2 regions of the Brevundimonas sp. FV1ye7S genome follow, and region 2 is predicted to be linked to the other one. Evidence: predicted binding sites of a transcription regulator. Region 2 holds the regulator's gene; the other holds the start of a gene.
The links. Region 2 encodes LexA, which represses DNA repair genes until DNA is damaged. Its sites were predicted from a motif close to ATGTTCNCNANNTGTTCT; they were not measured.

Region 1 (7,908 bases), 800 kb from region 2:
GATAGGCGATGATGTCGGGCGTTCCGTCGTTGAAAGCCAGACGCGCGCCGGTCGCCAGTTTGAAGGTCGCGGCCCGTCGTCTGACCTCTTTCGACAGGGTCGGATCGTTCAACCGATCCTCGACATAGGTCGCTTCGCCAGGCCCTGCGCCGTCGCGCACGACATCGGGCGGCGACAGGCCGTCTTCGCGCAGGCTACGCAGGGCGCTCCAGGCCCGCACCACCCCGGCGACCGTGTTGCGGTCGGCCAGGCCAAGGCCCGCATGACCGCGCAGAATTCCGGTCATCACCAGATCCTTCGGATGCGACGCCCCCCTTAGGAAGGAGAAGTTGCTGGCGCTGGCCAGTTCGGCATAGGCGGGCGCGTTCATGCGAACAGGCCGTGTACGAACCAGCGCGGCTCGTCGGTCTCGCCGTACAGGCCCTGCCGAAACAGCCAGAACCGGCGGCCTTCGCGGTCTTCGACGCGATAGTAGTCGCGCGTCTTCTGATCCGGCGCGCGCCACCATTCGCCGCCGATCCGCTCCGGTCCTTCGGCGCAAGCCACCTCATGCAGCACCCGGCGCCAGCGGAAGCGCAAGGGCGAACCGTCGGGCACCTCGGCCAGGGTCTCGACCGGCTGGGGCGGGTCGAACATCTGCAAGGGGCGTAACGGCGGATCGTCAGGCGTCAGATCCGGCCAGTCCTGGGCCGCTCGCCCGACCTTCATTGTCGCCGGGACCATCCGTGCGGCGCGCTCGGGCATGTGCGACCCCAGAGGTTCGAACCGCAGCACGGCTTCAGGCCCCAGCCGCGCCGTCAGCCGGTCGATCAGGCGGCTGAAATCCTCGCCGTCCGGTCTGTCGCCGTCCAGGCTTGGCTGGTCGGGTTTCAGCGTCTGGGTCTCGAGAACAGACAGCCTGATCTGATCGAAGCCGAAGCCGGGGTCCAGGGGATTGGCCAGGGCCGCGAGCCTTTCACGGAACAGACGAAGCACCGCGATCCGGTCGCGTGTGGCCCGGCCGGTCCGCACGACGATGCGTCGGACCTCGCCGTCGACGCGGTAGAAGCCCGCCTCGAAGGCCCGGCCGCCCTGGCTTGCCTGATCCAGTCGATCCGCAGTCTCGATCAACAGATCGGACAGGACGCGTTCTACATCCGCGTCATCGACGATGGGTTCGAAGAAGATGCGGTCGACGGTGATGGGCGGCGGCGGCCGGTACGGCGTGATGCGCATGTCCTCGTCACCCAGGATCCGCGCCAGCCGGGCGGAAAAATCGGCGCCGAAGCGCGCGGCTAGCGGCGCGCGCGGACGATCGTCCAGATCGGCGATCCGCTTCAGACCCGCGCGCTGCAGGGCCTGGGTCTCGCGTTGCGAAAGTTCCAGCGCCGCAACAGGCAGCCGACGCACCTCCTGTCGATCCTGTCCCGCTTCGAACCGTCCGCCCGGCCCGAAACGGGCCAGAGCGCGCGCCGCCTGGGGCGTGGACGCCAGGGCGCTGCGGATCCCCAGGCCGATACGCCCCGCACGCTCATGCGCCGCGCGGACCAGTCCGGTTTCGTCGCCGAACAGATGGGCGCAGCCGGTCACGTCCAGCATCAGCCCATGTGGCGAATCCTCGGCGATCATGGGCGTGAACCGGCCGAAATCCTCCATCACCTGCAGCAGCAAGGCCGCGTCCATATCCGGTCGATGAACAATGGTGCGCAAGGCGGGCGTTCGCGCGCGGGCGTCGGCCAGCGTCAGGCCGGGGACCAGCCCCGCCCCGGACGCCGCCGGATCGACGGCGGCCAGCCGCAGCGCGCCGCCGATCTTCTCGACCAGGACCAAAGGCCTTGGATCGGGCTCAGGCGACCCGTCTGCGGAACGGGCGCGACGCTTCAGCCGGTCGCTGGGCAGCCAGGGGAACCACAGCGCCAGATAGCGGCGCCGGTTCGCGGAACGATCGCGTGTCACGATCCCACTCCATGATCCAGGTTCTGGGCTCGCCCCCGCCGCGTCGCCGAAGCAGGGTGGCGGAAAAAGACGGTCTGCCCGGCGCTCCGCCCTCGAGCGGCGCGGACGCCACGGCGCGCACCGACCATCGGCTTTCGGCGGCGCTGGGCGCCGGAACGGCGCCGGCCCTCGCCAGGAACAGCGTCCCATGACCACCCCCGGCCGCAAGCGCCAGCCGCCGACTGGCCGTCAGGGACAAGGCCCTGGCCTCGCCCCAGGCGCTGAGCAGCACGGCGCCCACCGCCGGTGTCCGTAACGCCTCCTCGCCGATAATGAGCAGCGTCTGAATGTCCGGCGCTCGCACCAGCAGCATGTCCGACGGCGCCAGCCCCATCTCATGCAGCCCCGGTCCATGCGGCCGCCCCGCCTCCAGCCCCATCATGTCGTGAAGCCCCCAGACGATGGCCCGTCCGTCCGCCGCCTGAAGCGCGCCGCCCAGGCCGAAGGCGTTGATCGCCACAGCGTCGGCCGGTGTTTCGGCGTACAGGTCATGTACTGCCCCGCGCGCCCAGCAGGATGGAAAGACGCTGGCGTCCCGTGTCTGGCGGGGAGCAAGCGAAAGGGTGCAGGCATTGAGCGATTCAAGCCGCGTCCTCAAGGCGGCCAAACGGTCATCAGGTCCAATGTTCTCCATTTGTTCCAAATGGCGCGCTATGCCGTGCGGAGTCAAGCGGGGCGATCTGAGCCTGCGCTCCTGTTCAGCGTTCCGCCAGGCCGGCGTCCGCACCCGGCATGACGCCGCTCGCCCGGGCCGGCGCCGCTTCCAGAATTTCCGTCACAGGTTGAAGCGTGTCGCGGGCCTGACGCGCCAGGGCCAGAACGGCGGGCGGCGCGTCGTCGGGGCTCTCGGCCACGAGGTCCATCAGACTTTCGGCGAGTTGCATCAGACGCGGCGCGGCGGCGATCAGCCGGGACTGGAATTCAATGCGCTGGGGGTCGCGGTCATATTCCGCGCCGGGCACGCGCCAGCCGCCCCAGTCGGCCGTGTCAGTGACGACGACGGGATAGGTGCCGGGCTGGGGGTGGTGCAGGCAGTCCTCTTCCGCCTGCCACTTGTTGCGGGCCCGCAGCACGCGCCAGTCGCCGACCTCGGCCCCGGCGGCGTCCGCGGCGGCCATCATCAGTTCGGCGGCGGCGAACTCACGCCCCAGGCCGACGTCGTAGGTGACGCGCACCGGCTCGTCGAAACCCTTGGCCCAGACCGGCTGAACCTTCTCGATGGTGGCCCAGGCGCCCACGCACTCGACCCAGACCTTCTGACCCTTCTGGAACTGCGCGCGCGCCATTCTGATCTCCCACCGTTCAGGGTGCAGGATGACTGACGCCGGTTAGCGCGTGGTGAGGGGGGAGGGTTAACGCGAGATGCTCTCCAGCGTCTCGCCGGCGTATTTCTCCTTCACCCGGGTCGACAGGTCGCCCAGCGAGATGACCCCGACGATGCGGCCATGCTTGTCCACCACGGGGGCGCGGCGGATCTGGCGCGACCCCATCAGGTCCAGCACGGATTTCAGGTCGTCGGTGTCCAGCACCGTCTGCGGGTCGCGGGTGATGTATTCGACCACAGGCGCGGTCGGCGACGCACCAGCGGCAATGGCGCGCACGACGATGTCGCGGTCGGTGATGGCGCCGATCAACTGGTCGCCGTCGGCCACGGGCACGAAGCCGAAATCCCCCTTGGCCATCCGGGCGGCGACCTCCTGAAGCGTGTCGCCGGGTCGGGCGAGGTGGACATCCTTGGTCATGACGTCGCGGATCTTCATGGCGGTCTCCTGGGGTGTAGCGTCACCGTGAAAACCCGCCGCGCACGGCGGGGTTCCGCCGCTGTGCGCCCGCTTGACGCCGCTCGGCCTTAAGGCGCGCGGCGTTCAGGCAGGTCCTTGGCCGCGCGCACCAACTGGACGAACTCGGCCCGGTCGCCCCAGGGATCCTCGCCGCGCGCGCCCTGGGCCTGGGCCAGCACCTGGTCCCAGCCGTAGTCGGCGTTCATCCACGGGTCGTTGCGAAGCTTCTGACCGAACGCGGCGACGGCCAAGGCCCAGCGCGTGGCCTCGGGCGGTTGGGCGCCGGCGGGGCGGCTGGTCAGAGGCTGCTGGATCAGGTCCGATCGGCTGCGGCCCGGCTGTTTGTAGCGGACCTGGATGAAGCCGATCTCGCCGTTTGGATCGCCGCCGCCGGCGCCGATCCGATTGTCGGGATAGCGGCGCTCGGGAACCTGGGTCGGACCGCCGACCGGGGTGATCTCGTACAGGGCCGTGACGCTGGCGCCCGATCCCACCTCGCCTGCGTCGACGCGGTCGTTGGCGAAGTCCGCCTCGTTCAGCAGCCGGGTCTCATAGCCGATCAGCCGCCATTCGGCGACGCGGGCGGGATTGAACTCGACCTGGATCTTGACGTCGTCGGCGATGGGGAAGGCGCCCTTGTCGAACATCGGGCCGAACAGGCGTCGCGCGTCGCGCAGGTCGCCCACATAGGCCGCCACGCCATTGCCGGCCTGGGCGATGGTCTGCATCCGGGCGTCCTGGTAGTTGCCGCGCCCGAAGCCGTAGACCGACAGATAGACGCCGGTTCCGCGCTTTTCGGCGACATAGTCTTCCAGCCGCTTGTTGTCGGTCACGCCGACGTTGAAGTCGCCGTCGGTGAACATCAGGATGCGGTTGACCTTGTCGCGGGCGAAACTGGCCTGGGCCTGGTCATAGGCGTTGGTCATCCCGGTCGCCCCGGCCGTGCCGCCCGAGGCGCGAAGGCTGGCGACGGCGCAGCGCATCTTCAGCTTCTGGTCGCCGGGCGTGGGCTGCAGGGTCGTGCCCGCACCCTCGGCGTAATAGGTCACGGCCAGGCTGTCCTGCGGCCGAAGCCGGTCAATGGCCAGGTTCATCGCCTGTTTGGCCAGGTCCAGCTTGTCCGGGCTGCGCATCGAGCCCGACACATCGACCAGGAAGGTCAGGTTCAGCGGCCGCTGCTCGCCCTGCGGCAGCTCATAACCCTGCAAGCCGATCTGGACGATCTGGCGGCCGTCTGCCCAGGGCGAAGCGGCGACCGCGGTGGTGATGGCAAAAGGTCGAGCCTGGGACGTCGGGCGGGCATAGCCATAGTCGAAGGCGTTGATCAGCTCCTCGACCCGCACCGCGTCCACCGGGGGGCTGCGGCCCTCGTCGATGAAGCGGCGGACATTGGAATAGGCGGCTGTGTCCACGTCGATCGAGAAGGTGGAGACCGGCTGGTCCGCCGTCCGCTTGACCGGGTTGGGCGTGGCGTCGGGATAGGTTTCGGTGTCGGACGGGGCCGGGGCGCCGGGCATGATGCGCGATCCGGTCACGACCACGGCGTTGAGCGGAGCCTGCCCCGGTGCGGCGGCGACCACCGCCGGACGCATGGGTGCTGGCGGGGCCGGCGGCGGCGGTGGAGGAGGAGGGGGCGGCGGGGGAGGCGCCCCGCCCTCGATACGGCTCAGCGTCGGGGCCGGGATCGGCGTCGGCCGGACGGGGCTGGTCAGATGTTGCATCGGTTCGCCCGGCGGGGACAGGACGAAGCCCAACGGCGCGCAGGCGGCCGGCGTGGCTTCGCCATCCAATGACGGGCGTTGGGGCTGGGCCAGGGCGAAGGTCGGAGCCGCTACGGGCGGCGCCGCGACGGACAGGCCCAGGGTGGCGGCGACGGCGATCCTGACGAGACGCGACATGGCTTCCTCCGGTTGTTCTGGACGCTACTCCGCTTGTCGCCTGAGGCGAAACTGTGGCGATGCAGGCGCCTGTCGCCGCTCCATTCGTGATCGTGTCGTCGGCGCCATCTCGCAATCCTACGGCTTCTCCCCCACTATGAATATCCTGCGAAGGGGTGACGATGGCCGAGGCGACGACGGGACTGGATCTGGGCGCGGCGGCGGCCCTGCTGGCGGCGGGCGTGATCGCCGTGCCGGTGTTCAAGCGGGTCGGTCTGGGCTCGGTGCTCGGCTATCTGGCGGCCGGGCTGGCCATCGGGCCGTTCGGCCTGAAACTGTTTCAGGAGCCCGAGACCATTCTTCATGTCGCCGAGTTCGGCGTGGTCATCTTCCTGTTCATCATCGGGCTGGAGATGCGGCCCAAACGTCTGTGGGGTCTTCGGAAAGAGATCTTCGGCCTGGGCGCGGCCCAGGTGCTGTTCTGCGGCCTGATCCTGACCCTGACCGCCATGCTGGCCGGCTTTTCCGCGCCGGTCGCGTTTGTCGGCGCCATGGGCTTCGTCCTGTCGTCCACCGCCGTCATCATGCAGATGCTGGAGGAGCGGGGCGAGATCGCGGGCGGGGCCGGTCAGCGGTCCGTCTCCATCCTGCTGCTGGAAGACCTGGCCATCGTGCCGTTGCTGGCCATCGTCGCCGTCCTGGCCTCGGTGCTGGGCGTGGCGAACGAACAGGCGCCCCCCCTGTGGCAGACCATCGGCTTCGCGGTGGCGGCGGTCGGCGGCGTTCTGCTGGCGGGCAAATATCTGGTCAATCCGATCTTCCGCCTGCTGGCCCGTTACGGCGGTCGCGAGGTGATGACGGCGGCGGCCCTGCTGGTCGTGGTCGGCGCCGCCTGGGCCATGTCGCTGGGCGGGCTGTCCATGGCCATGGGCGCCTTCCTGGCAGGCGTGCTGTTGTCGGAATCCACCTTCCGTCACCAGCTGGAAGCCGATGTGGAGCCCTTCCGCGCCATCCTGCTGGGTCTGTTCTTCCTCAGCGTCGGCATGTCGCTGGACCTGTCGGTGGTGGTCGCCGACTGGCGTCTGGTGGTCGGCGGCGTGATCGCCTTCATGGCGGTCAAGGCGCTGGGCATCTATGGCGTCGCGCGACTGTTCAAGGCCTCGCACCACGAGGCGGTCGAGCGGGCGGCCCTGTTCGCGCAAGGCGGCGAGTTCGCCTTCGTCCTGTATGGCGCGGCGGTGACGGCGGGTCTGTTCGACGCCCAGATCGGCGCCATGCTGTCGGCCATCGTCATCCTGTCCATGGCCCTGACGCCGCTGACCAGTCTGCTGACCCAGCGCCTGCTGCCCAAGCCGACCCTGTCGGCCGAGGACGCCGAGGGGGTGGACTTCGCCAAGGACCTGCGCGGGCAGGTGCTGATCATCGGCTTCGGCCGTTTCGCCCAGGTGGTGTCACAGCCCTTGCTGGCGCGGGATGTGGACGTCTCGATCATCGAGAACGACGTCGAGATGATCCAGGCCGCCTCGCAGTTCGGGTTCAAGGTCTATTATGGCGACGGCGCTCAGCTGCACACGCTGCGGGCCTCGGGTGCGGACGAGGCCGAAATCGTCCTGGTCTGCGTCGACAAGCCCGAGGTCGCCGACCGCATCGTCGAACTGGTCAAGTCCGAGTTCCCGACGACCAAGATCATGGCCCGGGCCTTCGACCGGGGGCATTCCATGCGGCTGATCCAGGCCGGGGTCGACTATCAGATCCGCGAGACCTTCGAGTCCGCGTTGAAGTTCGGCGAGCGCGCCTTGATCGAACTGGGCATGGACGAGGGCCAGGCGGCCGAGGCCATCGGCGACGTTCGCCGCCGCGACGAGGCGCGTCTGGACCTGCAGCTGACCGGCGGAATCAAGGCCGGGCGCCAACTGATGCGCGGCAATATGCCGACGCCGCAACCCGCTCCCTATGTGAAGCCGCGTCGCGAAGGCCGACTGCTGAACGAGGACGAGGCGGGTCCGGCCGCACCGGACACACGGCGCGAACCCGCCGAGACCTGACGCCCTATTGGGCGCCGGCCTCCTGTTGTCGCGCGCCGATCAACTCGGCCCGGGCCCGCAGGCCAGCGTCCTGGGACACGGCGGTGGCGACGGCGTTGAAACGGTCCACCGCCAGGCCGGACCCCTCGACCGCCGCCGTCAGCTGGGCGCTCTGTTCCGGGGTGGCCTGGCCGTTCTGGACATTGGCGGTGACGGCGCGAATCTTGGTCATGGCTTCAACGAACTGGCGCA
Region 2 (7,908 bases):
CAGCTTCGATGCGCCCTGGTTCGAGCGTGCGGGCCTGCCCACGACGGTCGTCGGCTCGTCGGCCCTGCATGTGGATATGGACAGCGCGGACGGCGCCGCCTTCCGCGCACGGCGGGGAATCGCCGCCGATGCAAAACTGCTGCTGATCCTGCCGGGCAGTCGGCCCGCCGAGATCGCGCGCATGACGCCCGTCTATGAGGCCACGATCCGCAGGTTGAAGGCCGCCGATCCTAGTCTGGCTGTGGCCGTGGTGGCTGCGGGCACCGTGGCCAAGGATGTCACCAGCCGCGTCGCCGCCTGGCCGTTTCGGGTCCATCTGGTCGATGAGGCCGAGAAATATGACGCCATGCGGGCCGCGACGGCCGCCCTGGCCACAAGCGGAACGGTCTCGACGGAACTGGCGCTGGCCGGAACGCCGATGGTCATCGCCTATCGGATCGGCGCGCTCAGCTATGAGCTGATGAAGCGGGTGGTGACGGCGAAACACATCACCCTGTTCAATATCGCCGCCGACGAGCGCATCGCGCCCGAGTTCATCCAGAACGAAGCGTCGCCGGATATCCTGGCGCCTGCGGTCCAACGGCTTCTGGCCGACCATGAGGCGGCGGCCGATCAGGCGCGGCGTCAGACCGCAGCGCTGGATCGGATGGGCCGCGGCGGCCCGGATCCGTCGGCCCTTGCCGCTGACGCGGTCCTGCAAGTCATTGAAGCCAAGCGGGGCGGCTGATCTCGGGTCGGCCGCCCCCAAACAAAAACGCCGGGGATGTCTCCCCGGCGTCTTGCATTTCAGGCCTGTGGTGCTCGATCAGCCGCGCTGGTCGATCGCCACATAATCGCGCTGGGTCGGGCCCGTGTAGAGCTGGCGCGGACGGCCGATCTTCTGCGACGGATCCGCCATCATTTCCTGCCACTGGGCGATCCAGCCCACGGTGCGGGCCAGGGCGAACAGGACGGTGAACATGGTGGTGGGGAAGCCCATGGCCGACAGGGTGATGCCCGAATAGAAGTCGACGTTCGGGAACAGCTTGCGCGAGGTGAAGTATTCGTCCGACAGGGCGACCTTCTCCAGCTCCTTGGCGACCAGGAACAGCGGGTCGTTCTCGCGGCCCGTGGCGGCCAGGACTTCATAGGCCGACTGCTGCATGACCTTGGCGCGCGGGTCGTAGTTCTTGTACACGCGGTGGCCGAAGCCCATCAGCTTGTACTTGCGGTCCTTCACGCCCTGGATGAACTCGGGAATCTTGTCGGGCGTGCCGATTTCCTTGAGCATGTTGAGCGCCTCTTCATTGGCGCCGCCGTGCGACGGACCCCACAGGCAGGCGATGCCGGCGGCGATACAGGCGAACGGGTTGGCGCCCGACGAACCGGCCAGGCGGACGGTCGAGGTCGAGGCGTTCTGCTCGTGGTCGGCGTGCAGGGTGAAGATGCGGTCCATGGCGCGAACCAGGGCCGGATCGACGTTATAGTCCTCGGCCGGCACGGCGAAGCACATGCGCAGGAAGTTCTCGGCGTAGGACAGGTCGTTGCGCGGCGAGATGAACGGCTGGCCGACGTGGTACTTGTAGGCGCGGGCCGCGATGGTCGGCATCTTGGCGATCAGGCGGATGGCCGAGATGTCGCGCTGGACCGGATCATGGATGTCCAGGCTGTCATGATAGAAGGCCGACAGGGCCCCCACGGTGCCGACCATGATCGCCATGGGATGGGCGTCGCGGCGGAAGCCCTCGAAGAAGCGGTCGAACTGGGCGTGCAGCATCGTGTGCATGGTGATGCTGTTTTCGAACTTTTCGTACTGCGCAGCAGTCGGCAGTTCGCCGTGCAGCAGCAGGTGGCAGACCTCCACGAAGTTCGACTTCGACGCCAACTGGTCGATCGGGTAGCCGCGGTGCAGAAGCACGCCGGCGTCGCCGTCGATATAGGTCAGGGCTGACTCGCACGCGGCGGTGGAGGTGAAGCCCGGGTCGAAGGTGAAGGCGCCCGTACCCGCGTACATCTTGCGGATATCGATGACATCCGGGCCGGTGGAGCCCGAAAGGACCGGAAGCTCGATGGTCTTGCCCTCGAAGGACAGGGTCGCCGAGCCGGCGGTTTTGGCTTGTTCAGTCATGAATGCCCCTTTGCATCACACGTCCAGGCGCGGGGAGGCGTCGGCCGCTTTTTTGGTTGTGGGTGATCACTTAGTCTGTTGCAGCGCATCATCCAAGCGCCCGAGACTTTCGTCGCGCCCAAGAGCGGACAAAGTTCGTGCGATATCGGGTGAAGTTGACCCTGCGGTAAGGGCCGTTCGCACCGGCGGACCGATCTTGCCGAAGCCGACCTCTTCGGATTCGGCGAAGCTCTTGAGCTCGGCGTCCAGGGCGAAGACATCCCAGGACTGGAACAGCGTCAGCCGGTCCCGCAGACGGCCGAGGCGGTCCAGGGTTTCGCCCGAGAGCAGGGCGCGCGCCTTGTCGTCCAGCGCGAGGGGGCGGCTCTTCAGCACGAATTCGGTCTGGTCGGCCAGGTCCAGCACGGTCTTGGCGCGGTCCTTGACGAAGGGCATGGCGCGTTGGAGCCTGGCCTCGTCGTCTTCGGCGATCACGCGACCGCGTTGCAGGTGGACATCCAGGGTCAGCTTGGCGAGGCGTTCGTCCGCCGCGAGACGCAGCCAGTGGGAATTGACGTGGGCCAGCTTGTCGAAATCGAGCCGGGCCGGGGCCTTGCCGATGCCGGCCAGGTCGAACCATTCCACCGCCTGGGCGTCGCTGAACAGTTCGTCGTCGCCATGGGCCCAGCCCAGCCGAGCCAGGTAGTTGCGCATGGCCTCGGGCAGATAGCCCATTTCGGCGTATTCGTGGACCGCCTGGGCGCCGTGCCGTTTCGACAGCTTGGCGCCGTCGGGCCCATGGATCAGTGGGATGTGGGCGAAGGTCGGTCGGGCCCAGCCCAGGGCGTCGTAGATCAGGCTCTGGCGCGCGGCGTTGTTCAGGTGGTCGTCGCCGCGAATGACATGGGTCACGCCCATGTCGTGGTCGTCCACGACGACGGCGAGATTGTAGGTCGGGGCCCCGTCCGAGCGCAGAAGGACCAGGTCGTCGAGGTCGTTCGTCGACCAACTGACCGCGCCCTGAACCTCGTCCGCCACGGTGACGGTCGTGGACTGGGGGCGGCGAAAACGCACGACGTGAGGCAGGGCCAGGTCGTCGACGGTCGGCGCGCGGTCGCGCCACGGCGACTCAAAGGCGCGACGTTCGGCCTTGGCGGCGTCCCGCAGTCGGCCGGTCTCCTCGGCCGTGGTGAAATCGCGATAGGCGTGGCCGGTCTCAAGCAACTCGTCCACCACCTCGCGGTGGCGGTCGGCGCGGCTGTACTGGAAAACCGGTTCCTCGTCGGCGAACAGCTCCAGCCAGCTCAGCCCGTCGAAGATGGCCTTGACGGCGTCGTCGGTGGACCGCTCGCGGTCGGTGTCCTCGATGCGGATCAGGAAACGCCCTGCGTGTCGTTTGGCGTACAGCCAGTTGAACAAGGCGGTTCTCGCCCCGCCGATATGCAGATAGCCTGTCGGCGAGGGGGCGAAGCGCGTGACGACAGTCGAGGAAGGTGAGGTCATGGGGGAAGGGTCCGTAAGCGAGGCCCTTATACGCCCCGAGACGACAAAGCCTACCCCCGGCGCGCGATTGCGGGCCTGGTTGGAGGACGAGGCTGCGGCGCAGAGGCTGAGATGGCGGCTGTGGGCGCCGGTGGCCTTTGGCGGAGGCGGGGCGATCTATTTCGCCCTGCGGTCGGAGCCGGCCTTGTGGCCGCTGCTGCTCGGGGCGATCGTCTCCGGCGCGGGCTGGATGGCGGCGCGACGACGGGGATGGGCGCGACGCCTGACCTGGCCGCTGATGATGCTGGCCTGTTTGTCCGGAGGGTTGGCGGCGGCCAAGATCCGCACGGAGATGGTGGCGGCGCCCATCGCTCCAGCCCTGGGTGAAGCGACGGTGATCGAGGCCTGGGTGGTGGATGTGGACAGCCCCGGCCAGAGGGGCGCGCGGATCGTGCTCGCGCCGGTCTGGATTCGGGGGCTGGCGCCGGATCGGACGCCGGTGCGGCTCAGGGCCACGGTGCGGGGCGATCCGCCCCGGCCCGGCGAGGCGGTCCGTCTGTTCGCCATTCTCAATCCGCCGCCCGCACCGGCCAGCCCCGGCGCCTATGACTTCGGCCGTAACGCCTTTTTCCAGGGCATGGGCGGGATCGCCTTCGCCCTGGGGGAGACGCGACGGCTCGACCTGCCGTCGGCGCCGTGGCGGCTGCGCCTGGAAATGGCGGTGAACAGCGCCCGCTACGCCCTGGCCGAAAGGATCGTGGCCCGGTTGGGCGAACGGACGGGCGGGATCGCGGCGGCCATGACCACCAGCCATGAGGCCTGGATCAGCCAGGAGGACATGGACGTGATGCGGGATTCGGGCCTGGCGCACATTCTGTCGGTGTCGGGCCTGCACATGGCCATCGTCGGCGGCTTCGTCTTTTTCGCGGCCCGACTGGGCGTGGCGGCCTGGCCGTGGCTGGCGTTGCGGGTTCCCGGCAAGAAGGTCGCGGCCCTGGCCGGACTGACGGCGGTCGGCGCCTATCTGGTCGTGTCGGGCGCCCCGCCGCCGGCCGAGCGGGCGGCGATCACGGCCTCCATCGCCTTTCTGGCCATACTGCTGGATCGGCAGGCGGTGACGATGCATGGCCTGGCTGTGGCGGCCTTTGTGGTGTTGGCCATCCAGCCCGAGGCCATCGTCACGCCGGGCTTTCAGATGTCCTTTGCGGCCACGGCGGCCCTGGTGGCCCTGGTCGAGGCCTGGCCGCAGCGGGTGCGCGAGATTTCGGCGCCCTGGCTCATAGTGGCGGCGCAGAGGTTCGGCGGCTGGTTGACGGCGGCGGTGGCGGCCAGCGTCGTGGCGGGACTGGCGACCGGGCCGTTCGCCATGCAGCATTTCAACCGCACGGCCATGTACGGGCTTCTGGCCAATCTGGGCACGGCGCCGGTGGCGGACTTTGTCCTGATGCCGGCCCTGGCGCTGGGGGCGGCGCTGGAGCCCTTGGGATTGGGCGGGCCGTTCCTGGCGGTGGCGGGGTGGGGCGTCGAACTGATGCTGGCGATCGGGGGCTGGACCGCCGGTCTGCCGGGGGCGGTGCGGACGGTGGCCAGCGCGCCGGACTATGTCCTGCCCATCGCCTTTCTGGGGGTGTTGTTCGTCTGTCTGTGGCAGGGGCGGCTGCGCTGGCTGGGCCTGCCGCTTGCGGCTGCGGTTCTGGTCTGGCCCAGGGCGCCGACGCCGGATCTCTGGATCGGGGACGGCGGGACGAACGCCGCCTTTCATCACCAGGCCCAGGCGGTCGTGATCCGGCCGGGCGTGCGCGCCTTCGCCGTCGATCTGTGGTCACGGCGGCGGGGCCTGACGACGGCGGATCGGCCGGAGGCGGGCTGGACGTGCGACCGGTCTTCCTGTCGGCCGGAATCACTCGAAGCCGGGCCGGTCGCCCTGTGGTGGGCGCGCGAGACCCCGGATGCGGAGCAGATGGCCGACCTGTGCCGGGCTGCATCCGTCGTCAGCGTGCGGGCTGCGGTCGTCGCCCTGCCAGCCTCATGCGACGGCCGTCTCGTGGTCGACGGCGTTGATTTCACGCGCGGCGGGGCGGTGGAGCTGTGGCGCGACGGATCGGACCGCTGGAAGGCGGTGTGGACGGCCGACGTGCGCGGGGATCGCCCCTGGGCGCGCCGGCCGGATCCGGATGTCAGTGATAGCGGCGCATGAGGCCGACCAGCTTGCCCTGAACCTCGACCTGGTCGGGACCGAAGATTCGGGTCTCGTAGTTGCGGTTGGCGGGTTCCAGGGCGATGGAGCCGCCCTTGCGACGCAGACGCTTCAAGGTGGCCTCTTCGCCCTCGACCAGGGCCACGACGATCTCGCCGTTGTTGGCCGTGTCGCCGCGACGGATGACCACCAGATCGCCGTTCAGGATGCCGGCCTCGATCATCGAGTCGCCCTCGATCTCGAGGAGGTAATGATCGCCCTTGCCCAGCATGGATTCGGGCACCGACAGCCGCTCCTGCTCGTGCTGGATCGCGGCGATGGGGGTGCCGGCGGCGATCTTGCCCAGCAGGGGCAGTTCGCGGGTGTCGTTGGCGGCCGAGGCCGCAGCGGGGCGTGGCGCGCCGCCGCCGCCTTCGATCACGTCGGGCTTGAACCCGGCCCGGCCGCGCGGGGCGCCGGCGGTGGCCTGTTCCGGCAGTTTGGTCACTTCCAGGGCGCGGGCGCGGTGGGCGAGGCGGCGGATGAAGCCGCGTTCTTCCAGCGCCGTGATCAGTCGGTGGATGCCCGACTTGGACGCCAGATCCAGCGCCTCCTTCATCTCGTCGAACGAGGGGGAGACGCCGGTCTCCTGAATCCGTTCGTGGATGAACATCAGCAGTTCGTGCTGCTTGCGCGTGAGCATCGCCAGGCCCTCATGAGCCCCTTCCTCGAATCGGAACGGGCCGTGAACATTGACGATGTTCTGTAAGTGTTCCTTCCTAATGTCAACTTAACGGCGTCGCTTCACCACGCGCGTCGGGTTGAATCAGGCGGCCAGCAGCTTGCGCGTCGCGGCCTCGACGTCGGCCTGCCGCATCAGGCTTTCGCCGACCAGAATGGCCTGGGCGTGGGCGGCGGAGACGCGATCGACGTCCTCGGGCGTGAAGATGCCGCTCTCGGCGACCAGAAGGGCGCGGACGGGGCTGAGCATGGACAGGCGTTCGGTCACCTCCAGATCGACCTCGAAGGTGCGGAGCGACCGATTGTTGATCCCGACCAGATCGCCGCCGAGGGCGCAGGCGCGCGCCATTTCGGCCTCGTCGTGGGTTTCGATCAGGGCGTCCATGCCGAATCGTTCGGCCTCGGCCAGCAGTTCAGCGGCCAGCTGATCGTCGATCATGGCCAGGATGATCAGGATACAGTCGGCGCCCAGAGCCCGGCTCTCGGCCACCTGCCAGGGATCGACCAGGAAGTCCTTGCGCAGGCAGGGCAGGGCCGTGGCGGCGCGAGCCTGGCCCAGATAGGCGTCGTCGCCCTGGAAGCTGGGGCCGTCGGTCAGGACTGACAGACAGGATGCGCCGCCGGCCTGGTAGGCGATGGCCAGGGCGGTCGGGTCGAAGTCTGGACGAATCAGGCCCTTGGACGGGCTGGCCTTCTTGATCTCGGCGATCAGGGCGGGGCGGCCGGTTTCCTCGACGGTCCGGTCCAGGGCCGCGCGGAAACCGCGCGAAGCGGAGGCCGCCTGAGCCAGGCCCTCGATCGCGTCCTGGGTGGTCGCGGCCTTGCGGGCGGCGACATCCTCGCGCTTGTAGGCGGCGATGCGGGCCAGAACGTCGGTCATGCTTTGTCTTCGGTATCCAGCGGCGTGGAGGTGATGCGGGCCAGACGCTCAAGCGCCTTGGCGGCCCGGCCGTCGTCAATGGCGGCGGCGGCGAGGGCGGCCCCTTCCGCGAGGTCGGTCGCCCGATCCGACACCACGAGGGCGGCGGCGGCGTTCAGCAGGACGATGTCGCGATAGGCGCCTTTCTGACCCGCCAGCAGGGCGCGCAGGGCCGCGGCGTTCTCCTCGGCGTCGCCGCCGCGGATGGCGTCGATGGAGGCGCGCGGCAGGCCGGCGTCTTCGGGCGTGACCTGGAAGCGGCGGACGGCGCCGTCCTTCCACTCCGCGACTTCCGTCGGGCCGGAGGTGGCCAGTTCGTCCAGGCCCTGGCCATGGACCGTCCAGGCGCGGGTCGCGCCCAGCCGGCCCAGCACCTCGACCAGGGGCTCCAGCAGACGCGGGTCATAGACGCCCATGACCTGACGTTTCGCAGAGGCCGGGTTCGAAAGCGGTCCCAACAGATTGAAGACCGTGCGGAAACCGATCTCGGCCCGCACCGGCCCG

Region 1: ACW18C_RS13830 (ImuA family protein) is a predicted target of LexA. The motif match lies at 2,598-2,615, and genes of this name have one in related genera.

Annotation. Positions count from the first base shown of each region.
Region 1 is NZ_CM178726.1:2,822,321-2,830,228, reverse strand. Features, by position in the region: gene ACW18C_RS13840 (error-prone DNA polymerase) at 1-370, opposite strand, end outside; gene ACW18C_RS13835 (Y-family DNA polymerase) at 367-1,935, opposite strand; gene ACW18C_RS13830 (ImuA family protein) at 1,826-2,434, opposite strand; gene ACW18C_RS13825 (hypothetical protein) at 2,673-3,260, opposite strand; gene ACW18C_RS13820 (CBS domain-containing protein) at 3,327-3,734, opposite strand; gene ACW18C_RS13815 (vWA domain-containing protein) at 3,824-5,653, opposite strand; gene ACW18C_RS13810 (monovalent cation:proton antiporter-2 (CPA2) family protein) at 5,815-7,677, shown strand; gene ACW18C_RS13805 (DUF4168 domain-containing protein) at 7,682-7,908, opposite strand, start outside.
Region 2 is NZ_CM178726.1:2,024,887-2,032,794, reverse strand. Features, by position in the region: gene lpxB (lipid-A-disaccharide synthase) at 1-727, shown strand, start outside; gene gltA (citrate synthase) at 806-2,107, opposite strand; gene gltX (glutamate--tRNA ligase) at 2,174-3,589, opposite strand; gene ACW18C_RS09790 (ComEC/Rec2 family competence protein) at 3,657-5,765, shown strand; gene lexA (transcriptional repressor LexA) at 5,746-6,447, opposite strand; gene trpC (indole-3-glycerol phosphate synthase TrpC) at 6,571-7,365, opposite strand; gene trpD (anthranilate phosphoribosyltransferase) at 7,362-7,908, opposite strand, start outside.